Regions from separate parts of the Alteromonas sp. 4NS20-0143 genome, predicted to be linked through region 3. Evidence: predicted binding sites of a transcription regulator. Region 3 holds the regulator's gene; each other region holds the start of a gene.
What was found. Region 3 encodes MetJ, which represses methionine synthesis genes. Its sites were predicted from a motif close to TAGACGTCTAGACGTCTA; they were not measured.

Region 1 (8,002 bases), on a different contig from region 3:
ACATTACCGCAGCCTACAAGGAATACGTCGATAGTGTGCCTGTCTGAGAAAAAGTTTTGATGAATAACCTTCACCGCTTTTTTCGCCCGCTTAGTCTCGATAACAGTAGAGATAGAACGTTCAGAAGAGCCTTGCGCTATCGCTACATTATTCACTCGTGCTTGCGCTAATGAATTAAAGAAACGAGCCGCAAGCCCCTTAGTTTGACGCATACCGTCGCCCACAAGCGTTACAATAGCAAGGTCGTTGCGCACTTCAATTGGGTCAAGTAATTGATTCTGTAACTCTAGCGCAAACGCATCTTCAAGCAAGTTCAGTGCTTTATTAGCGTCTTTACTCTGTATACAAAAGCTAATGGAGTATTCAGAAGACGACTGGGTAATAAGGCTGATTGAGATATTGGCGTTCGACATAACTTCGAATACGCGACTTGCCATTCCCACCATGCCTTTAAGGCCAGGTCCCGCCACGTTAAACATAGTGACATTATCAAGCTGTGATATACCTTTGACCGATGTCCATTTCTCGCTTTTCTCATTGCTGATAAGCGTTCCAGGAGCCGCCGGATTAAGGGTATTTCGAATAAGGCACGGTATATGATGCTGAGCAATAGGGCCTATTGTTTTTGGGTGCAGAACTTTTGCGCCGAAATAGGATAACTCCATCGCTTCTTGATAGGTGAGTTTATCAAGCAGTACTGCGCCCTCAACCTGATTCGGATCCGCATTGTAAACGCCGTCTACATCAGTCCAAATTTCGCAGCAGCTTGCGTCAATACACGCAGCAAGAATAGCCGCAGAGTAATCAGAACCATTTCGACCTAGGGTGACTTTTTGCCCTTCTTCGTTTGCGGCTACAAACCCCGGCATGATAAGAAACTCACTGCCATCAACGGGAACGTCAGTAAATCGCGCCTTACTTAGCGACACATCGGCAATGCTGTCTAAGTACTCGCCATCAGCAAGAATATATTTTACGGGGTCAATAATGCGATTAGTCACGCCTTTTGCAGTAAGAATGGCACCAAAGAGCGTTACCGAAATGTACTCACCAATACTTAGAATGCCTGCGGCCACATTGTCAGGCGCTACACCTAGCAAACTAATGCCCTGTAGATGTTTTTTCAATACTGCAAGCTGGCTGTCGATAAAAGCGATAACTCGGTTGTATTCAAACCCGTCTAATTCATCATTTAAGCTGTTAGCGATACCGGTTACTGTGTCGTTTAGCTTATCGAGAAGCGGCTGAAAATCTTCGCCACCGGCTGCTTGTTCGCACAATAATGAGAGCGCATTCGTTACGCCTTTTGGGGCCGATAGTACAACGGCAGCACCGTCGGTTTGGTGAGTATCCATGCTAATCTCTGTAACGCGTAAATATCGCGGTGCATCGGCTAGAGAAGACCCTCCAAACTTTAAGACTTTCATATGCTACTCCTTGAGGTTGCGCATGCTAAAACGTATATAAAAAAAAACCCGCTCTGTTTGAGGCGGGCTTTCGTTGTCTTTTGCTTATTCGCACTAGTCACCGACCGCCCTTCTTGAGGTGGTAATTAACATGGTCATGGTGCGAATCGCTAGAATCTGTTTCATGGGTTCAATTTGCCGTATAGACGTCTATCTGTCAACCGCAGTTTTCACCACACTGTATTGCACATAATGCAACACTCTAGACATAACGTTTCTTTTTTGAATATGAAAAGCCGATTATGGGTAACATTATCGGTCATCTGTAAGGTTTTCGGACAAAAAATCAACAAGAAGTCTAATTTTAGGTGCCACATTACGGTTAGAGGGGAACACGGCCCAGATGGCTTCTTGCTTATCTTTATAATCTGGTAAGACCTCTATGAGATGCCCCTCGGTGATGGCATCTCTCACGTAAAAACCGGGAAGTTGGGTTAGACCCAGTCCGTTAAGCGCAGCAGCTTTAAGTGCATTGCCACTATTATACCGCACGCGACCATTTACATTCAGAGTGTGAACCTGTTGATTAATTAGAAAGCGCCATTGAGGCTGCGAACCTACCAGCAAACTGTGTTGTTTTAAGTCTTCAAGCGTTTCTGGCATCGATGTGCTTTTAAGGTATTCTCGACTTCCGCACACGTACAGCTGGCGTGTAGCCAACTTTTTAGCAATCAATGAGGAGTCTTCAAGTTTGCCGATGCGTATTGCCAAGTCGAGTCCCTGCTCAATGATATCCAGTTTATCGTTGGAAAACGTGCACTGCACACTGATGCCGGAATAGGTAGCTAGGAATTTATTCAATAAAGGCGCAATGAATGCTTCACCAAAGGCTACTGGCGCGGTCAACTTAATGAGCCCCTGTGGAGATTGTTGCAGCGCACTTACCGTTAGCTGTGCATTTTCGAGCATGGTTAACGCCGGGTTGGTTTGCTCAAAATAAAGCGAGCCCGCCTCGGTTAGCGATACACTGCGCGTTGTTCTCTGCAGTAGCTTTACCCCAAGTCGCTTCTCTAGTGCAGCAACTTTTCGACTAATTTGTGCCACTGAAGTATCTAGCTTGTTTGCCGCGCCGGTAAAATTCCCCACGTTAGCGACATTACAGAATTCAACAATACCATCTAGATTTTTCACCGCTGTGCCTCGTGTATCAACCTATTCAATTTTTTAAAACCATCCTTTTTAATTTACTCTTTTCAAACCATTCCTTTTAAAGCATACGTCCTATCGTGCGTTTCCCGTGTACTTCAATAATTCTCTTACTCAGCGACTAACTTAGTCCCTCATTCACTTCTGGCTCACTTTTGGCTCGATTTTGGTTCACTTTTGGCTCAATTTTCGCCCAACCTTGGTTGGGCAAAATAAAGTACCGTACAGCTTAGAGCCTATGACGCTTTTACTATTATTACAAATAAGAAATAGTGATTTACTAAATCTGTATTTATCAATCGTCCTGCCTCTCCTATACTCGTCTTATCAAACATCACAAACTCGAATTGTAATGACAGGAGTAAAGTATGAGCTCGTTTAAAGATTCATTAGAAGCAGGTCAAACGCATATAAAATCCAAAGCAGCAGTGGCATGGGGACCTGGCGAGCCACTCAAAATGGAAGAGATAGATGTCGAGTTGCCTAAAAAAGGCGAAGTATTAGTTCGTATAAAAGCGACTGGCGTATGTCACACCGACGCATTCACCTTGTCAGGTGAAGATCCAGAAGGCGTTTTTCCATCGGTACTTGGCCATGAAGGTGGCGGTATTGTAGAGATGGTAGGCGAAGGAGTAACAAGTGTAGAAGTGGGCGACCACGTTATTCCTCTTTACACCGCAGAGTGCGGCGAATGTAAATTTTGTACTTCTGGCAAAACAAATTTATGCCAAGCAGTGCGCGCCACGCAAGGCAAAGGCTTAATGCCTGACGGCACTAGCCGCTTCTCAAAAGACGGCGAGCCAATTTATCACTACATGGGTTGCTCTACATTTTCTGAATTCACTGTTTTACCCGATATCTCTTTGGCAAAAGTCAATAAGAGTGCTCCACTTGAAGAGGTATGCCTACTTGGTTGCGGTGTTACTACCGGCATGGGCGCGGTGTTAAATACAGCAAAAGTACAAGAAGGCGACACGGTAGCTATCTTCGGGTTAGGTGGTATTGGGTTGTCAGCAATTATCGGCGCGCGTATGGCGGGTGCGAAACGTATTATTGGCGTTGATATTAACGAGAGTAAATTCGAGTTGGCAAAGCAACTTGGCGCCACCGACATGGTGAATCCGAAAGATTACGACAAGCCCATTCAAGACGTCATCGTTGAGCTTACCGATGGCGGTGTAGACTACTCGTTTGAATGTATCGGTAATGTGGATGTAATGCGCTCTGCACTTGAGTGCTGCCACAAAGGCTGGGGAGAGTCGGTTATTATTGGGGTTGCGGGTGCTGGACAAGAAATTTCAACCAGACCGTTCCAACTTGTTACCGGTCGTGTTTGGCGTGGTTCTGCCTTTGGTGGCGTGAAGGGCCGCTCGCAGCTGCCTGGCATTGTTGAGCAATATCTAAACGGTGATTTCGGTCTGCAGGAATTTATTACTCACACTATGGGGCTAGACGAAATCAATGAAGCGTTTGACCTTATGCACAAAGGCGAAAGCATTCGCTCAGTTGTTCATATGGACAAGTAGGTCATATGGACAAGTAGGTCATATGGACAAGTAGGTTATAGAAATAAGCAGTTCATATAGATAAATAGCTCATATGAACAAATGCTTTTAAAATAACCGCTAGAAAAGCCCGTTTTGGTAACAAGGCGGGCTTTTTTATTGCACAACACTAGGCAAAAAAACACTGATTTTCACAATGTGTTACGCATTGAAAAAGAGATTTTAATCACGTTTTTAGCTGTTACTGCGTATTCATGCCATAGTATTGATAACGCATTAATCGTGTAGGAGAGTTTATGAACTTGGTTAAAGTTAAAAAAACGATGTCTTATTTATCAGCTTCGTCTTTGCAGAAGCTACCGTTTCAAAAAGCCTCGATGTTGGCAGTGTCTTTATTTGCTTTAGCGTCCTTAGGGGCTGCCTCACCCGCCATGGCTACAGCTCAACAGCAAAGTGAAGAAACTCAGCAAGTTAATAGTTTAACGTCGTTGACCAACTTACAAAGCAATAACGACTTCATGGTCTCCTCTGGATTACCTGCGAAAGCCCATTTAGCGCTGCTAAAAGAAGAGGGCGTTGCCTATGTTGTCGACCTTATCCCAGGCGATCGCTCTCAGGAAATTATGAATACTGCTGAATTGGGATTGAACTACTTCAACGTACCCGTTGAATGGGAAAAGCCGGTGCTCAGTGATTTTTTAAACTACTCGGCGTTTATGCAGCGGGTAGATAAAGGTTCTGAAAAAGTGCTTACCCACTGCAAATTAAACTGGCGCGGCGCCTCATTTACTTACCTTTACAGAGTGAACGTGCTCGGTGAGGACGAAAATATGGCCAAAAAAGACTTATTAGCCATTTGGCAACCTAATCCAACTTGGTATGCCTTTATGGAAGGCGTAATTGCTCACTACAATGCAATAAATAGCACAGATAACGCGATGTCTTTTGATGCGGCTATTCCAAAAACCGAAAGCTAATAATCGCCTTTAGCTCAGCGATAACCAATGGCTTAGCCGCATATTCGGCTTAGCCATACCCCTGGCTTAGAGCAAAATAACCCACTCTTTCCATCCACTGCATTATCACATATGAAATTTCAAATATGTTTTGACATATACGAAATTCCATATACCATAAAAAACATATGAAATAACGTATGTGAACAATTATGACAGCAACATGTGACTTCTCACCGCTTAGCTTTTTCAAATGCCTATCGGAAGACACCCGTCTTAAAACATTGCTGCTACTGAGCTTTGCAGATGAACTCTGCGTGTGTGACTTAACCGATGCACTAAAACTGAGTCAACCTAAGATATCTCGACACCTTGCCGATTTACGCAAGTGTGAGCTAGTGGTTGATGAGCGTAGAGGTAAGTGGGTTTATTACAGGCTTAATCCTGCCCTACCGGTATGGGCAAAAAACATCATTACCAACACCGCGCAAGAAAACGAAGATTACATTAGCGAAGCCAAGGAAAATCTAGCTTGCTGCCAGTCAGTCGGATGCGACGCCTAATCTTACAACACGTTTAATTTCTCATTTATCTACAACGCAACGCATTAGAAGGTTTATCATGAAAATTCTTTATATCTGTACTCACAATCGCTGCCGCAGCGTTCTATGTGAAGCGATTACCAACGCCTCTTCAGGTCCTCTTCAAGCACAAAGTGCAGGCAGCCAGCCCGTTGGTGAAGTTCACCCTCTATCGTTGAAATATTTGGCCGAAAAAGGTTATCGCACAGAGGGCCTTAAAAGCCAGTCTTGGGATGAGTTTGAAGATTATGAAGCAGACCTTGTTATCACTGTGTGCGACTCTGCTGCCGGCGAAAGCTGCCCGGTATATTTCGGCAAGTCATTGAAAATGCATTGGGGTCTTGAAGATCCATCTAAGTTAGAAGGCAGTGACGAAGATAAAGCCTTAGCGTTCTATCACACTATCGATATCATTGAGCAACGCGTTGCCGCACTAGCTGAGCTCGCTAAGCGGTCATTATCTGACGAATCATTTTCACGAGAGCAACTCAAAGATGCACTCGTTACATTAGGAGCACGCTAATGACTGAGGATCTTTTCAAAGAGAGTGAAATGCACAAACCTTCTGCGTCTGACTTTACACAAAGCCCGTCTTCACATAAGCCTCGTATCTTGCTGCTTTATGGTTCGCTTCGCGAGCGCTCTTACAGTCGCTTAGTCATTGAAGAAGCTGCAAGACTATTAGCGTTTTTTGGCGCTGAAGCGAAAATATTTGACCCTAAAGGGCTGCCCCAACCAGATACCGAAGACGACACACATCCTAAAGTGAAAGAACTTCGCGAGCTTATGGTGTGGTCAGAAGGGCAAATTTGGTGCTCACCCGAACGTCACGGCAGTATTACTGGCATTATGAAAAGTATTATCGATTGGGTGCCCCTTAACATGGGCGGTGTGCGACCAACCCAAGGAAAGACCTTGGCAGTAATGCAAGTAAGCGGCGGCTCTCAGTCTTTCAATGCGGTTAATCAAATGCGTATTTTAGGGCGTTGGATGCGGATGCTCACCATCCCAAACCAATCGTCTGTTGCTAAAGCGTTTCTTGAATTTGAAGAGAACGGACGAATGAAGCCTTCCCCTTACTACAACCGCATTGTGGATGTCGTCGAGGAACTGGTCAAATTTACCCTTCTTACTAGAGATAATAGTGAGTTTCTTGTGGACCGATACTCTGAGCGAGTGGAGAGTGCCGAAGAAGTAAGTAAGCGCGTAAATCAAAAATCGCAATGATGGTGCAAACATGTGGTTGAGCCACATCTGATCAAATTTAATAGGGGTTAACGATGGGTTTCTTTGAACGATACCTTTCTGTATGGGTTGGACTATGCATCGCTCTTGGCGTGGGATTTGGCTACGCCGTGCCGCAATTTTTTGAGTCGGTAGCAGCATTAGAATATGCCCATGTAAATTTAGTGATAGCAGTGCTTATTTGGTTAATGATTTATCCAATGATGGTACAAATCGACTTTAGCTCAATCAAAGACGTGGGTAAAAAACCCAAAGGCTTAGTATTAACGCTAGCGATTAATTGGCTAATAAAGCCCTTTAGCATGGCCCTACTTGGCTGGCTGTTTTTTAGAGTTATTTTTGCCGATATGGTAGACCCTCAAACGGCAACTGAATACATTGCAGGTATGATTTTATTGGGTGTTGCGCCCTGTACCGCTATGGTTTTTGTGTGGAGCCACCTCACTAAAGGCGATGCTAATTATACGCTAGTGCAAGTGTCTATTAATGATTTGATCATGGTGATTGCGTTTGCACCGCTGACCGCCTTGCTGCTTGGTGTTACTGATATTACCGTTCCGTGGAATACTCTATTACTCTCGGTGGCGTTATACGTAGTACTGCCACTCATAGCAGGCTTTCTCACTCGAAAGCGTATCGAAACGAAGGGGCCTGAGGCTGTTACCAAGCTGGTTAATAACTTTAAGCCATTCTCCGTCTGTGGCTTACTGCTCACCATCATAATATTGTTTGGCCTGCAGGCAAAAACCATACTATCTCAGCCTCAGGATATCGCGCTTATTGCCGTACCATTGCTTATCCAAACTTATGGAATTTTCGCGATTGCCTACTTTGCCGCGAAGAAGATAAAACTTCCTCACAATGTTGCCGCTCCGGCGTGTATGATTGGGACGTCGAACTTTTTTGAACTGGCAGTGGCAGTGGCCATCTCGATGTTTGGTTTACACAGTGGTGCAGCGTTGGCTACGGTGGTAGGCGTGTTGGTAGAGGTTCCCGTGATGCTGTCACTGGTATGGTTTGCAAATAGAACACGACACTGGTTTGATAACCCATCGTAAATAGTCAATTTTAGCGGGCGCTGACACTAGTAGCTCACACTAGTA
Region 2 (8,002 bases), on a different contig from region 3:
CGGTTAATGCAGCGGCGGCTTCTACTGCCAACTGAACTTCAGAACCCGTAGCAATAAGAATAATTTCAGGCGTGCTGTCACTATCGACAAGTACGTAGCCACCTTTCGCAATATCAGCCACTTGCTGTGAGGTTCTTTCTTGCTGCGCTAAACCTTGGCGCGTAAAGATAAGAGTGGTTGGGCCGTCAGTACGCTCGATTGCCGATTTCCACGACACCGCTGATTCAACTTGGTCGCAAGGGCGCCAGTTATCAAGATTCGGTGTAGAGCGAAGCGCAACTACTTGCTCAACAGGTTGGTGAGTTGGGCCATCTTCGCCCAAGCCAATTGAGTCGTGTGTGTACACAAAAATAGCAGGCTGCTTCATTAGTGCTGCCATGCGAACTGCGTTACGTGCGTATTCCATAAACATCAAGAATGTTGCACCGTATGCTTTGAAGCCGCCGTGTAACGTAATGCCATTCATCATGGCAGACATACCAAACTCGCGCACACCGTAGTAAACATAGTTACCCGATGCATCCTTAGCTTCAACGCCTTTACTGCCTTCCCAAATTGTTAGGTTAGAGCCTGCTAGGTCAGCAGAGCCGCCTAATAGTTCTGGCAACAATGGACCGAACGCATTCAGCGCATTTTGAGACGCTTTACGCGACGCAATGTTTTGCGGATTAGCTTGCAGCTCGGCAATGATTGCATCTGCTTTGTCACTGAAATCAACTGGCAGTTCACCGTTAACTCGGCGCTTAAATTCTGCGGCTAGTTCAGGGTATGCGGCTTCATAAGCTGCAAAAGCATCGTTCCATGCCGACTCTGCTTCACCGCCTTTACCTTTGCCATCCCACTGAGCATAAATGTCATCAGGAATTTCAAACGCGCCGTGCTTCCAGCCTAGCTTTTCACGTGTTGCTACAATTTCATCATCGCCTAGCGGTGCACCGTGACAAGACTCAGTACCTTCTTTGTTTGGAGAACCAAAACCAATGGTCGTTTTACAACAAATAAGGGTTGGCTTAGCGCTGTTTTCTTGCGCTTTTTCGATGGCAGCTTTCACTTGTTCTGCATCGTGACCGTCTACACCTTCAATCACATCCCAGCCGTAACTTTTAAAGCGTGCTGCCGTGTCGTCGGTAAACCAACCTTCAACTTCACCGTCAATTGAAATGCCGTTGTCATCCCAAAACGCGATAAGTTTGCCTAAACCTAAGGTACCTGCAAGAGAGCACGTTTCGTGTGAGATACCTTCCATTAAGCAGCCATCGCCAAGGAATGTATAAGTGTAATGATCAACAATGTCGTGACCATCGCGGTTAAACTGAGCCGCAAGTACTTTTTCAGCTAGCGCCATACCGACTGCATTGCTCACGCCTTGGCCTAATGGGCCTGTGGTGGTTTCTACACCAGGTGCATAACCATATTCTGGGTGACCTGGAGTTTTAGAATGCAACTGGCGGAAGTTTTTAAGCTCTTCAATTGGCAGTTCGTAGCCCGATAAATGAAGCAGAGAATATAACAGCATTGACCCATGACCATTCGAAAGCACGAAGCGATCGCGGTTAGCCCATGATGGGTTAGCTGGATTATGGGATAAAAAGTCCTGCCATAATACTTGAGCAATGTCGGCCATCCCCATTGGGGCGCCTGGGTGACCTGATTTAGCTTGTTGAACCGCATCCATACTTAATGCACGGATAGCATTGGCGAGTTCGCGACGAGAGGGCATGTTGTCTCCTGGTTATAATTCGTATCTAAGCGAGCGTGGAGGTAAGTCGCGCATTCGACTTAAGCTTTGCTTTTTAATGTACGTTTGAATGTGGCGTTATTCTTACCCATGCCACCGCACAGTTCAATGGGTTTATAATGCCAAAAGCGAAACTACTCACAAAAAATGGTCTATTAAGCAAAACACACGTAAATGCTCATTGATAAAACGCAAATTTGTATGTCAGTACTCGACGTTGTTCGATCTCAATACGTAACTAAAAAAGAGAAACTGATCGGTAAATGTCAACAAATCGTAACGGTTTAAAGTCACAAGACTTTTAGACGTCTAGAAGTAAAGACTGGTATTTATAACTTGATTTAGTACAATACAAATAATTTCGATAATTAAATGCAAACGGAGTACACATGGCCACGAATCTATTCACTTCTGAATCGGTTTCTGAAGGACATCCGGATAAAATCGCTGACCAAATTTCAGATGCAGTGCTTGACGCTATATTAGAGCAAGACTCTCGGGCACGTGTTGCCTGCGAAACCTATGTAAAAACAGGTATGGTTTTGGTTGGCGGTGAAGTTACCACGTCAGCATGGGTTGATATTGAAGAAATCACTCGAAATACAGTGAAAGAGATTGGTTATACCCATTCTGATATGGGTTTTGATGCTGATTCGTGCGCCGTGCTTAACGCTATTGGTAAGCAGTCTCCCGATATTAACCAGGGTGTAGACCGCGCCAGCTTAGAAGAGCAAGGTGCAGGCGACCAAGGTTTAATGTTTGGTTACGCAAGTGACGAAACCGACGTGCTTATGCCAGCGCCGATTACTTACTCGCACCGTTTAGTACAAAAGCAAGCTGAAGTACGCAAATCGGGAAAGCTTGATTGGCTGCGCCCTGACGCGAAAAGTCAGATCACGTTTAAATACGAAAATGACAAGCCTGTTGGAATTGACGCAGTAGTGTTATCAACACAGCATTGCGACTCAGTGTCTACTGAAACCGTTCGCGAAGCTGTCATGGAAGAGATAATTAAACCGGTTCTGCCAAGCGAATGGATTGATGGAAATACCCAATTTCACATTAACCCCACCGGTCGATTTGTGATTGGTGGCCCAATGGGCGACTGTGGTTTAACCGGTCGCAAGATAATTGTTGATACCTACGGCGGTATGGCACGTCACGGCGGTGGTGCATTCTCAGGAAAAGATCCATCAAAAGTTGACCGCAGTGCCGCTTACGCTGGACGTTATGTAGCGAAGAATATTGTAGCGGCAGGGTTAGCCAAGCGCTGTGAAATTCAAATTTCTTACGCTATCGGCGTTGCGCAGCCTACCTCTATCAGTATCGATACTTTTGGTACCGGCGTGGTTGACGAAAAAACATTGGTTGCACTAGTGCGCGAACATTTTGACCTTCGCCCGTACGGCCTAATTAAAATGTTAGACCTTGAGCGTCCAATTTACCGTGCAACTGCGGCTTATGGTCACTTTGGTCGTGAAGCTTTCCCTTGGGAAGCGACTGACAAAGCCGAAGCGCTTAAAGCATCGGTTTAGTTAAATAAATAAGGGCGTGTTAGCGCCGCTAAAAAGCCCTCGTTAATGCGAAAAGCATATTTATAGCGGGGGCTTTTTGTTTTTTAAAGTAAAAGAATTTGCGTTAAGTATTTTAAATGCATTTCCGTAACCTGCATTTTTGTCTATGCTTAGATAAAAGCTATTTATGCTTTTAATAGTTAGTCAATTAATAAGTAGCTATTTAATAAGTAGCTATAAAAATACGTACTGCATCAGCATGATACCGTAGACGCCGATAAGCAGTGCCATAATAAGATTGTTGAGTAAAGAATGGTGCTCTTTTTCTTTCTTTACTCTAAACTTCTTTGTTGCTGATTGTGTTGTAACAAGCAATGAAATTGACACTTAAAGTGAAACACATGACAACCAAGCGCTTCTACGTTTTATTGCTACTATGCGGACTCTGTTTTGCCGCTAGCAATGCGAGTGCGCGTGAAAGAAGTGTAGAATCTAACTTTGGTCCCATTCATTTTAAAAGCGCGAAGATGGCAAACTGGCAGCTGAAAAGCCGCTACAGACCACATTCCATCACAGAAACCCATCAGTACGACAGTAGCTTTACCTACCCCGCTGGGTCGCAAACGTCTGTGAGTGCCAAACGCAGTTTTAATACGCGCTTACCTCAACATGTTTACGCCACGTACAATACGAAAAACACTGCATTTAGTCATTACGCAGAGTGGCTGTATGTTCCAACTGATATAGGCACGTTTACCCGATTAGGATGGCTTTTAGGCGATAATAAAGGGTTGAACATGGCGGTAGAAATTGAACATCGACAGGTTGGAGAAGAAGAAAATATGGCGCTTTCTCTAGGTGTGCATTACCTCTTTTAAGGGGTTATGTTTTGAAGGTAGGCTCTTAGTTCGTTTTGGCTTTATTTGTTTTCCCTAATTTGTTCGGCCCTTATTTGTTTTGCCCTTATTTACTTTGTTTAGGCGACTGGTGAGCCTTTTTACTGGTCTTAATCTGAGTTTGTATAAACGTTTGCTGAATTAAATAGGCGTCGGCACTAGCTCTATGTCGCTGGGTATCTAAATTCACTGATAAATTATCTTTCACCTCATGCCACATGTTCATCTGCGGCTCGCTCAAAATGTATTCCATTGCCCTGCACGTGAACGCCATCTCAACCTGAGCGGCGCTAAACAGCTTTATCAACCATGGGTTATCAACCACCCAACCGTCACTGTATACTATGGTATTGCCTAAAAAGCGATTAAGCTCGTGACACACTCTCACAGGCTCAACGCCGCGAGTGTGAAGCATCTCTCTTGTTATACCGTGCAGTTGTTCGGCTTTGTCATCCCAGTGGATCCACGAATCAAACGGGCGGATCAATTTACACCACTTTGCACCATCATAGCGCACGATGCCGACTTCAATGGGGTAACTCGCCGCCCCAAAACCACTTGCTTCAACATCGACGATAGAAGGGAGCCATCTATTTTGCACTTTTTCTCCGCATAATTAATTACTAGCACGTTATATTGCCCACACACTGCACCTGTGTCTTAAAGGGTAGCAGTACATTTTTCTTTTAGGCTACTAAAAGGCGACTCAGCCGAATATACGCACTTTTTCTTATTTTTTACTTCTAGCATCGCAATAGTAGAATCATGCCACTTTTCATCATCGTTAATTTGAACTACTCTGACCACATGGGTTGCGTTTAAAGCGTCTCGCTTATTAATAAACAATACCTAAAAACGTCTAAACAAACGATGCAAGCGCTTTTGATAGAATCTTTAATCTTTTTTATAAATGATGCAGTGTTTACGAGCGACTTTTTACGATGTGGATGGACCCAGTGAAACGACGAATATATCGAATTTTAGTAAAGATGTTGCTGCTCTCGTTAGCCTCTTCAGCCTGTATTGCCAAGGAGTCGCTGAGATATAATCTAGGTACTTCAGGCAGCTCAATACCCTATGAAAATGCGGTGGATGATCATCGTCCTGGCATAATGGTGGAATTACTACCATTAATTATGGACACTGCCGGGTTTAAAACCGAAAAAGTCATGCTATCTACAAAACGAGCCGCGCAAGCGTTTAGAAATGGGGCACTTGATTTTGACTTTTTCAGCCCAGAATGGGTGCCATCAAATGAAGCAAACGGTAACTTTGTTTTCACCGACCCTATTATCGACGTAACAGAGTACTTTATTACCCTTCCAGAGAATGCAGATCGTTATCGCACTCGTAACCAAATTCGAAAGGACAGTATTGTTGGTACCGTAGAAGGCTACGTTTATTTTGACGCTGATACCTTTACGCCTCTCGCCTTTCAATCGGAAAGTGACCTCATATTGGCCTTGCGTAATCAACGGATAGAAGTGGTAATTATGGAAGAGGCTGTTGCTCGCTATTGGTCTGCTAAACACGGTGTTGAAATTAGCTTTGGCGCTATTCACACCAAAGGCTCCCTCGCCCTTCGTTTGCACAGCCGACATAAAGATAAAGTAGGTACGTTGAATAACGTGATACAGAAGTTAAGCGCTGAAGGGAAGATTCAATCAGTGATCGACAAATACGCCGATTTCTCTATCTAACTGCTATCTGGCTATTAATGCCAACGAGTTATTGTCTTGCTATTACCTTGCAAAGAAGCTTTTAAAAAGAGCGTTCACAAAAGGTTAAATAAAGGCTTAATCGCCTCATCGCCGCGCAAAACAAATATGCCGACGAAAGTGGTAAACAACGTGATTACGTTGCTCACAAAAATAAAGGTGGAGTTGGCCGATAAGCCGGGTTCTGTCGTGGGCAACCATTCCTCTAGATCAGCAATTACTCACTGATTCAAGCAACCTACCCGATCCCCATGCGGGCCACACGTTAAGGGATCCTATTTGGTCTTGCTCCGGGTGGAGTTTACCTCGCCACACTCTGTTACCAGAGGTGCGGTGCGCTCTTACCGCACCCTTTCAGCCTTACCGGCATGTAAACATGCTTAGGCGGTCTTCTCTCTGCTGCACTTGTCGTCGGCTTGCGCCGCCCAGACGTTATCTGGCACCCTGCCCTGTGGAGCCCGGACTTTCCTCCCCTTTCTTGCGAAAGCGGCGATTGCCTGGCCAACTCCGCGGCGCATTCTACAGTAAGGCAACATGAATAGCGACTAGGTAACGCCTTTGAAGAGAAAAAATGCGGATTGATCTTTATTTGTATTCGTTTCGGCTTCTACCGTAGAATCAGGCCTCTCATTTTTTCTATAAGCGTATCAATTGATGTTTACTCTAGCTAAATCAAACTCTCTCCGAGTCGCGGGTGTTTTAGGCCTGTTAATGGCCGGCACAGTGCAGGCCACTGTGGTTGAAGTACGAACCGCACTAGGCAACGTACAAATAAATCTTTTCGATGAAGAGACTCCTGAAACCGTCGAGAACTTTTTGGACTATGTAAACTCAGGAGCCTATGCAAACACGGTGGTACATCGTTTAGAGCCAGGCTTTGTCGCGCAAAGCGGCGGTTTTGTTTATAACGGTATGTTTCCTCTTGATAGCGTACCCACAGGAACGCCTGTTATTAATGAGCCAACGTTATCTAACGTTCGCGGCACTATTGCAATGGCAAAGCTTGCCAGTTCACCAGATAGCGCCACATCACAATGGTTTATTAACTTATCTGACAACAGCGCAAACCTAGATGTGCAAAATGGCGGGTTTACCGTGTTTGGCCAAGTGTTAGGTAATGGCATGGAAGTGCTTGATGCTATTGAAGACCTACCACGTTTTAATTTGGGCGGCGCAGCGGAAACTATTCCCCTGCAAAACTATACCAGCGCCGATGCGAGTAATGATGTTGAAGTAACAGGCGACAACTTGGTGATTATTACTGACGTAGTAGTGACAGATAGCGCAACGGTGACCAATCCAGATATTATTCCTGTTGAAAATACGCTGATAGACGCAGTCTCTCCAGATGTTCCAGGCTCTGGCAACAGTTCGTCTGGCGGAGGAAGCTTAGGCTTTTTCTTACTGAGCTTAGCGCTGGTATGTCGCTGCGTTAAGTTTAAGCGTTCATAGACTTCTAGCTGCTTTTGCAAAGCCTTTAGCTTCAATGGAAAGCCTTTAGCTTTAATGGAAAGCCTATAGCGCTACTGTAGAGCCTTTAGCTATAAAAAAGCATTTAGCGGCCAAATAAAAAGCCACCTCTTGGTAAGAGGTGGCTTTTTTAGTATTGCGAAAAATGGCTTCTTCTAAACTCAAATTAGCCTTATCAACAACATCTATTTCTGAGGATTGATTAAATACTTTTCGCCGGTTTTCTTTGCATTATATTGAGCTATTCTTTCAGGCTGCAATGCCTCTTCTAAGCTTAATACATCAGTAAAGTCGCTTTTAAACGTGGTATTAATTTCATTTGCCACGCGATGATGTAGCGCACCCACTTTTTCAGGGGCTAATTTGCCTAAGAAGCGCATTAATAGCCACCCGCCAATTCCCCAAGTCATGCCGTAGGCACGGTTTAAGATAGTAGGTGAAAAGTCTAGGCCGCCGTAAATATACACTTGTTTGTTGGCGTCTGAGCCATAAGTATTAAAACCTTCAGCGTCTTTGCTTCCAACCGCTTCCATTGCCGTTAAAATGTCGCTAACCAACTCACCCCCACCAATGGCATCAAAGGCTAATGTGGCACCGGTTGCTTCAATGGCTTTGTAGAGGTCTTTTTTAAAGCTATCGCTTGACGAATTGCACACGTATTTCGCG
Region 3 (8,002 bases):
AGCGGCGCACTTTACGAGCATTGCCTTTCATCACAGTATTTCCTAGTGATACCTGACCATCACCGGCCATTACCACTTGATTTCCACGTCGTACAGATACAATCGTTGTCACGTTAATTCCCCGTTTTGGCTGGGAGTTGATGCCGCTTAGATAGAACCTGAGCGGCAGCAACTTATCAATTCTATAAACCTTAAGTGGGGGGACGGTTTATAATTTCAAGGGGCTGGAGGGTTTGTACGCTTACCTGATTTATCTATTATAAGTTCCAATACCAAATCTGACAGGTGGCAATGTTGACTTTGCGAAGGCTGTGCTTCGCTTTTTCTGCATCTCGTTTAGACTCAAACGGACCTAAAATAACGCGGAACCAGTCTCCGTTACTTCCCGTACTTTGACGGATGAGCGCCTCTAAACCTTGAAATGCGATTTTCGCTTTCATTTCTTCCGCTTGGGCACGGGTTCTAAACGACGCGCACTGCATAAGATAGCGCTTATCGGACTTTTCTTGAGCCTGCACATCCACCTCTACCTCATAGCCAGGCAGGGTTTTAATGTACTCCCATTCTTCTTCGGGTAATTTGGGTAAGGCTTCTTCTGTTGGTGCGACAGGACGGGCAGCTTGGGTATCCACATCATCTTCAACGTTATCTTTAATTGACCATAAAAACACACCAAAGCCGAGGACAAGGGCAATAATTATCGCAATCCTAAAAACCGGAAGCGTATGTAAGCTTGGCGCACTCGACTGTCGGCTGCTCGCATGGCTATTGGCACGACTATTGGCATTGCCTGGCGCTTTCTTGGGCGTTTTTTTATTTTTTTGTGAGCGTCCACGGGAGACGTAATCGCGTTGAGCCATAGTTGGCAATATTCCTACATGTTGTCGCTAAAACACCAAATTTGGCATTTAATGCTATGTACTTTGATGATATGTACTGTGATGATATGTACTGTAATGCGAATTTTAACGTATTGCTCGCTAACAAGCTAACTGAAATCTGTTGGGTCAATATCCACCGACCATCGCACTTTTGTCGCCTGAGGCAGTGCCTGCAAAAACGGCAGTGACTGGCGTAATACGCTATGAAGTGGAGCCCGCTTGTTGTGGCTGCATATCAACATAAACCGAAAGCGCCCCTGTCGTTTTTCTATTAACGATGGAAAAGGGCCACTCATTTCTATGTCATTGTTGCTCGCCGCAAACACACTGCGGCTTCCACTTAAAAAGGCAAACGCCAACGCACTGTCAGCAGCTTCACAGCGCACCACAAATTGACTGATATAAGGAGGTAGCCCTGCCGCCTTTCGCTCCATTAATGCATGGCGGGCAAAATGGCCATAGCCGTTATTCACTAAATCTTGTAACAGCGGATGGTGGGGGTTGTGAGTTTGTAACCACATTTCGCCGGGCTTGCTGGCTCTTCCTGCACGCCCTGCAAGCTGAGTGACTAGCTGTGCTAACTTTTCAGGCGCTCTAAAATCGGCGCTAAACAAGGCACCATCGCAATCAAGCACGGCCACAAGCGTAACGTGAGGAAAGTGATGCCCTTTCGACAATATCTGAGTGCCAACAAGTAATTGATACTCCTGGCGATTAATGGCATCTAAGGTTTGATGAAGTTTATCCTTTCCTCGCACCGTATCGCTATCAATACGCACCTGCTTAACATCTGGAAACAAAGAGGCTAGCCCGTCTTCCACTTGCTCTGTGCCGGTACCTGCGGTAACGAGGGACGCGCTGTGACAAGCTTCACATTGCCTTGGCATTGCCCTGGTGCCGGCGCAGTGGTGACACTGCAACCGATTTTGCGACTTATGCACGGTGTAAGGTCTGTCACATCGCTTGCAGGTTACCGTTTCACCACAGTGGTGGCACAATAACGCAGGCGCATATCCGCGACGATTCACAAATACCAGCACTTGGTTTCCCGCATTAATATGCTGGCGCATGATGGTTAACAGCGCTTGTGATATACCGTAATGCAGAGGTTGATCTCGCGCATCTAGAAGATGCTGGTGGGTATTCTGTGCACCACCTGCTCGGCGGGTAAGGTGTAAATGGGCGTACCGCCCACCTAAAGCGTTATTAAGGCTTTCTAAAGCGGGGGTTGCACTACCTAACAGTAAAGGAATACTGTGTTGTTTCGCTCTCATCGCCGCCAAGTCGCGGGCGTGATAGCGAAGCCCATCTTGCTGCTTAAACGACTCATCATGCTCTTCATCTACAATGATCATCCCTGGGTTAGCAAGAGGAGTAAAAATTGCTGAACGGGTTCCAATAACGATGCCTAACTCACCAGATTTTGCCCGCTGCCATACCCGCAGCCGAGCTTTATCAGAAAGCTGGGAGTGCAATACCCCAACATCGATACTGAAACGCTTCTCAAAGCGAGACACGGTTTGTGGAGTCAATCCAATTTCGGGGACAAGTATAAGTATTTGTTTACCGGCTTGTAATAAAGGCTCGATGGCCTGTAAGTAGACCTCGGTTTTTCCGCTTCCCGTCACGCCTTCAAGCAAACTGACGGCAAATTTACCCTGCTGCTGATTAAGCGCTGCAATGGCAACAGACTGCTCGGTATCGGGAATGGGCTTTTCATCAATGGTTATGGTCGATAGCCATTCTTGCTCTCGCACTTCAGGCACTACATCAACCACTTCGGCAAGTGACTTATCTATAAGGGATTTAACCGCTGGCGCACCAAATAACTTTCGACTTTGCTGCGCTGACAAACTGGATTTTTGTAGCGCCTCAAAAAATGCTTTTTGTTTTGGTGCCCGTGTTAGTTCATCAGATGAAGTGTGTTCCCCCGTTTCAGTCAGCCGTATTCTTTCTTCTGGCAATACTTGCGCTGTTTCACCCTTTCTCAATAAAACAGGAAGCATGGTGTGAAGCACTTCACCGGGTGCATGATGATAATATTGCCACAGCCACTGTGCCATTTTCAAAAGCACTGCATCTATGACGGGAGCTTCATCAAGTACCGTCTCTATGGCCTTTAACTTATCGGCATTCTCTATCTCAGGAGCGTCTTTGTTTGGCTCGTCAACAACAATACCCACCAGCTTTCTTGGGCCAAAGGGCACGCGCACTCTCACGCCTGCGGCTAAATCGCAATGATAAGTATAAGTAAACAACTGTCGCAGAGGCACTGGCACCGCAACACAAATATAAGCCATGGTAGAACGCACCTCTAAAGCTACTGTCTTCGTTGTTTATTAGGCCCGATAGCTAACCGTTAATATGACGAGCTTATACGACGAGCTAATATAACGAGCACAGTTAACAAGAATGAATACTCACGATTAGCGTGAGAGTTAAGATATGGGATATTTAAACACAGATTTCATCGCTGCCATAAAACCATCTCAAATAGTTTTAGATTACCTTACTAACCCTATTTTTTGACCCTATTTTTTGCTTTGGTTACACAATACCAGTCCGCATAGATAATTACCCACTCAGCGAGATTTAAAATGTTCGTAATCGCGGCGTGTTACCGCAGGTGCAGTGGCTCTATATCAAGGTGACACAACAAAGAGTACGGATATTTTAAACTCATAAAGCGCTTGATCGCTGGCGCAGCTTCCTTTATTATCCGCCGCTCTTTTGCGATGGGTTGTTCTAAGAACCGCTCATCATTTGAATATTAAGTTACGTATGGTGTTTGGCTTCGGGCTGAATAGCGATACGGCCTTATTGTGAGGTAATCCCATGAAACAAGGTATCCACCCAGAATACGCTGAAATGACAGCAACATGCTCTTGCGGAAACGTAATGAAAATCCGCTCTACAATGGGTAAAGACATCAACCTAGACGTATGTTCTTCTTGCCACCCATTCTACACTGGTAAACAACGTAACGTTGATACTGGTGGTCGTGTTGATCGCTTCAAGAAGCGTTTCGGTGCTCTTAGCAAGAAATAAACTTCGTACTTTTTTAAGTATTGAGTTGGAAAAGCGCCTTAGGGCGCTTTTTTATTGCCTGCTTTTTAGATAGCTTTTGAATGACCAGCTCCATGGGCTTCTGCATAAACAGAAGATAGAACCGCCATTGAGCGACAAAGAGAACAGGTATCATAGTGCGCGAGCACTAGAAAACACTGTGCGCGAGCACTAGAAAACACTGAATTGTGCGCGAGCACTAGAAAACACTGAATTGTGCGCGAGCACTAGAAAACACTGAATTGTGCGCGAGCACAAGAGAGCGCTGGCAGTGCGTTGATAGATCTCAGATATGAAGACCTAATGAGTGACGTTTTTAGCGAAATGCGTATCCCAATTTCCCTGGCTTTGTTTTGCGCACGCCTCCTCACTATCAAAACGCACAGATACAGGCTTAGACTTAATTCCTTCCAGCGCTATCTCTACCTGCGTTATAAATGTCGCCTCCCAGTTTTGTTCAAGCGCGCGGTTGCGATTTATTTCGGTGTCAAACACGGCCACAATCTCTGGGTTGCGCCAGTGCCCTAAATGAGTGAGCCAAACAAAGCCATTGTCTTGTTTTTTTAGCCCCTCGCAAACCTCAGTAAGCTCGCTGATTAATCGACGTTCTGTCATATTTTCACATTCACCATTTTTATTCATTAAAGCCGCTAGCCCGAAGCTTAAGCATTAGAATTTATATTTGCTAGGGCTTTTCTCTTTACTGGATAGCTATTTGAAACGTCGCTTTTAAAGAGCTAGCGTCTAAATACCTAGTTTCTATGTATATAACTCTTCAACAGTTTTCTCTGTATCAGAAGGCTCTCAATCAGGTAGCTTACTGTCAGGTAATTCAATGCCAGGTCGCTCTATGCCAAGCGCCTTTTCGCCGGTCTTGTTGACTCGCTATTTTAATTTTGACTCATTATTTGAAAGACCGTACAAATACAGAAGAAATATGAGATAAAAAATAAACATAATATGTATGAATGACAAACATAGTCTGCTTTTACTGGTCTAACGAGTTTCTCTCACCTACATTAATTATGACCCATTAGCGTAATTAAGTAGCACAATAGAGCACGCCCTAGTAACTCTGATCAGATATGTAGACCACCATGGCCTGTGTTAGTGTTACCACGTGCGCTCAAGCAAGAATAACACAGATAAATAACACGGATAACAGTCCGGATTTGATGCAGCTAGCCTTTAAAAAAATGGCCAGTAGGCGCTACCCTTTAAACATATAGCAATATCCATGAACCCTACACTCAAGGAATCTATTTCACATGTCAGATTTTAGACAACGCGCTCTCGATTATCACGCCAAGCCTACGCCAGGAAAAATAAGCGTTGAGCTATCGACACCCGCAGACAGCGTTGATGATTTAGCGCTTGCTTACAGCCCAGGCGTTGCCGAGCCAGTAAGAGAAATAGCTGAAGATCCAGACAACGCATACAAGTATACGGCTAAAGGCAATTTGGTGGCGGTTATCAGTAATGGTACTGCTATTTTAGGCTTAGGTAATCTGGGTCCACTAGCCTCAAAACCGGTAATGGAAGGTAAAGCGCTGCTGTTTAAGCGTTTTGCTGGTATCGACGCTATTGATATTGAAGTGAAGCACAGAACTACCGAAGAGTTTATCAATACGGTAGCGAATATTGCTGATACGTTCGGCGGTATCAATCTTGAAGATATCAAAGCGCCAGAGTGCTTTGAAATAGAGCAAGAGCTTATTAAGCGCTGTAAAATCCCCGTCTTTCACGATGACCAACACGGCACCGCAATTGTCACCGCAGCCGGAATGCTTAACGCGCTAGAAATTCAGGGCAAAAATATCGAAAATGCCAAAATTGTCTGTCTAGGAGCGGGAGCCGCTGCCGTGGCCTGTATGGAGTTGCTAATAAAATGCGGTGCACAGCGCGAGCGTATTTACATGCTCGACAGAAAAGGAGTGATACACACTCGTCGCGAAGACTTAACAGAACATAAATCGTTATTTGCTAACAACACCGACAAGCGAACCCTAGAAGACGTCATGGACGGTGCTGATATATTTGTGGGCGTGTCTGGCCCAGACCTTCTTCCTCCGGAAACATTGGCGCTTATGGCCGATAACCCTATCGTGTTCGCTTGCTCTAACCCAGACCCTGAAATCAGGCCAGACCTCGCTCATGCGGTACGAGATGATCTCATTATGGCAACCGGTCGCTCAGATTACCCAAATCAGGTAAACAATGTACTTTGCTTCCCGTTTATCTTCCGCGGCGCATTAGACGTACGAGCAAGCGCTATAAACGATGAAATGAAAGTAGCTGCCGTTGAGGCACTGCGCGCCATAACAAAAGAAGAAGTACCTGCTGAGGTGCTTGCCGCGAGCAATAGCAAAAGTCTTAGTTTCTCAAAGGACTACATTATCCCTAAACCCATGGACCCCCGCTTGTGCGAACGCATTGCTAGTGCAGTATCAAAAGCTGCCATAGACTCTGGGGTAGCTGGCATTTAAGACGTTCAGTCTTAGCCATTACGCTTGAGAAACAGGCTTAATAAAAAGGCGTATGAGCGAGTGTAAAACACAGACGCTACGTTTTGATAAGTCGGCCTTATTAACCTGATTTTATTAAAGCGCTTTTATTAAAGCGGCTTTATTAAATTGAGCACCTAAGTATGACAGCGTCACACTGTCATACTTAGGTGCATTCGCTCTACCCTATTCTTCGGTAGGCTCATTTTCGAAGCTGGGATCAATGCCCATCTCTTCCATAATTCTTCTTGCTTCTGCAGGCACTCTGTTGCCGTTGTCTTTACGCAAATCATCATCGTTCGGTAAAGGCTGACCTGTAAAGGCATGAAGAAATGCCTCACACAACAATTCTGAGTTAGTTGCATGTCGCAAGTTATTAATTTGGCGACGGGTGCGTTCGTCAGTTAACGCTTTCAGCACATTAATCGGTATTGAAACAGTGACTTTTTTTACCTGTTCGCTTTTCTTACCGTGCTCTGCGTAGGGGTGTATATATTTACCATTCCATTCTGCCATAGTACTAACTCGGTCTTATTTTATTTATGTTATGAAGGGAAATTCTAAACGAGTTCACGAAAAGGTCAATTGAGCAGTGTAAACCTCTTGACGTCTAGACATATATTCTTTAATTTAGACGTCTAAACGTCTATCCATATCGCTAGTAGAGAGAAAAAATACATGGTTTCTTATGCACAAGGCATTGATGCGCTCAACCAGTCCCTATCGGAACTGCGTGATATTGACGTCTCCTTTGAGTTTTTCCCCCCTAAAACGGAAGCCATGGAGCAAACTCTATGGAAATCAGTTGAGCGTTTAGCACCACTGAAGCCAAGCTACATGTCGGTGACATATGGAGCAAATAGTGGCGAACGAGACAGAACTCACGATGTGGTCAAGCGCATTCAGCAGCAAACAGGCGTCGCCGCAGTTCCTCATCTTACTTGCGTTGACGCCAGTAAAGACGAATTAAGGCAAATTGCGCAAGACTACTGGGATTCAGGAATACGCCGCATTGTTGCTTTGCGTGGTGATTTACCGCCGGGCATGGATAACACTGAAATGTATGCATCGGATTTAGTGGCCTTACTGAAAGAGGTTGCTGATTTTGATATATCAGTTGCTGCCTACCCTGAAAAACACCCCGAAGCTCGCAATGCGCAGTTCGACCTGCTGAATTTGAAGCGCAAAGCAGAAGCCGGTGCTACCGAGGCCATTTCACAGTTTTTCTTTGATACTAGCGTATTCCTGCGATTTAGAGACCGGGCCGCTGCTGCCGGCGTTGATTTAGACTTAGTGCCAGGTATTCTTCCAGTGACAAACTATCAAACCCTTGTGAAGTTTGCTGGATTTACCAATGTTCACGTGCCCGGCTGGCTGCATAAAATGTTTGATGGTTTAGACGCTGATGATCAAGCTACCCGTAACCTGATTGGTGCCAACATTGCGATGGACCAAGTTAAGGTATTAGCAAAAGAGGGAGTAAAGCACTTCCACTTTTACACCCTAAATCGCAGTGAGTTAAGCTATGCGATTTGCCATATGCTTGGGGTG

Region 1: thrA (bifunctional aspartate kinase/homoserine dehydrogenase I) is a predicted target of MetJ. The motif match lies at 1,602-1,619, and genes of this name have one in related genera.
Region 2: metK (methionine adenosyltransferase) is a predicted target of MetJ. The motif match lies at 2,041-2,058, and genes of this name have one in related genera.

What each region holds. Positions count from the first base shown of each region.
Region 1 is NZ_BAAJLR010000003.1:492,333-500,334, forward strand. It holds gene thrA (bifunctional aspartate kinase/homoserine dehydrogenase I) at 1-1,427, opposite strand, end outside; gene AC27HD_RS09360 (LysR family transcriptional regulator) at 1,719-2,597, opposite strand; gene AC27HD_RS09365 (S-(hydroxymethyl)glutathione dehydrogenase/class III alcohol dehydrogenase) at 2,981-4,138, shown strand; gene AC27HD_RS09370 (protein-tyrosine phosphatase family protein) at 4,414-5,094, shown strand; gene AC27HD_RS09375 (metalloregulator ArsR/SmtB family transcription factor) at 5,286-5,636, shown strand; gene AC27HD_RS09380 (arsenate reductase ArsC) at 5,695-6,177, shown strand; gene arsH (arsenical resistance protein ArsH) at 6,207-6,881, shown strand; gene arsB (ACR3 family arsenite efflux transporter) at 6,935-7,957, shown strand.
Region 2 is NZ_BAAJLR010000002.1:620,135-628,136, forward strand. It holds gene tkt (transketolase) at 1-1,720, opposite strand, end outside; gene metK (methionine adenosyltransferase) at 2,128-3,273, shown strand; gene AC27HD_RS06425 (hypothetical protein) at 3,654-4,130, shown strand; gene AC27HD_RS06430 (3'-5' exonuclease) at 4,216-4,749, opposite strand; gene AC27HD_RS06435 (substrate-binding periplasmic protein) at 5,105-5,848, shown strand; RNA gene rnpB (RNase P RNA component class A) at 6,024-6,375, opposite strand; gene AC27HD_RS06445 (peptidylprolyl isomerase) at 6,521-7,318, shown strand; gene AC27HD_RS06450 (zinc-binding dehydrogenase) at 7,522-8,002, opposite strand, start outside.
Region 3 is NZ_BAAJLR010000008.1:40,448-48,449, reverse strand. It holds gene hslV (ATP-dependent protease subunit HslV) at 1-112, opposite strand, end outside; gene AC27HD_RS15285 (SPOR domain-containing protein) at 258-860, opposite strand; gene priA (primosomal protein N') at 989-3,181, opposite strand; gene rpmE (50S ribosomal protein L31) at 3,717-3,929, shown strand; gene AC27HD_RS15270 (hypothetical protein) at 4,248-4,562, opposite strand; gene AC27HD_RS15265 (malic enzyme-like NAD(P)-binding protein) at 5,216-6,433, shown strand; gene metJ (met regulon transcriptional regulator MetJ) at 6,638-6,967, opposite strand; gene metF (methylenetetrahydrofolate reductase) at 7,130-8,002, shown strand, end outside.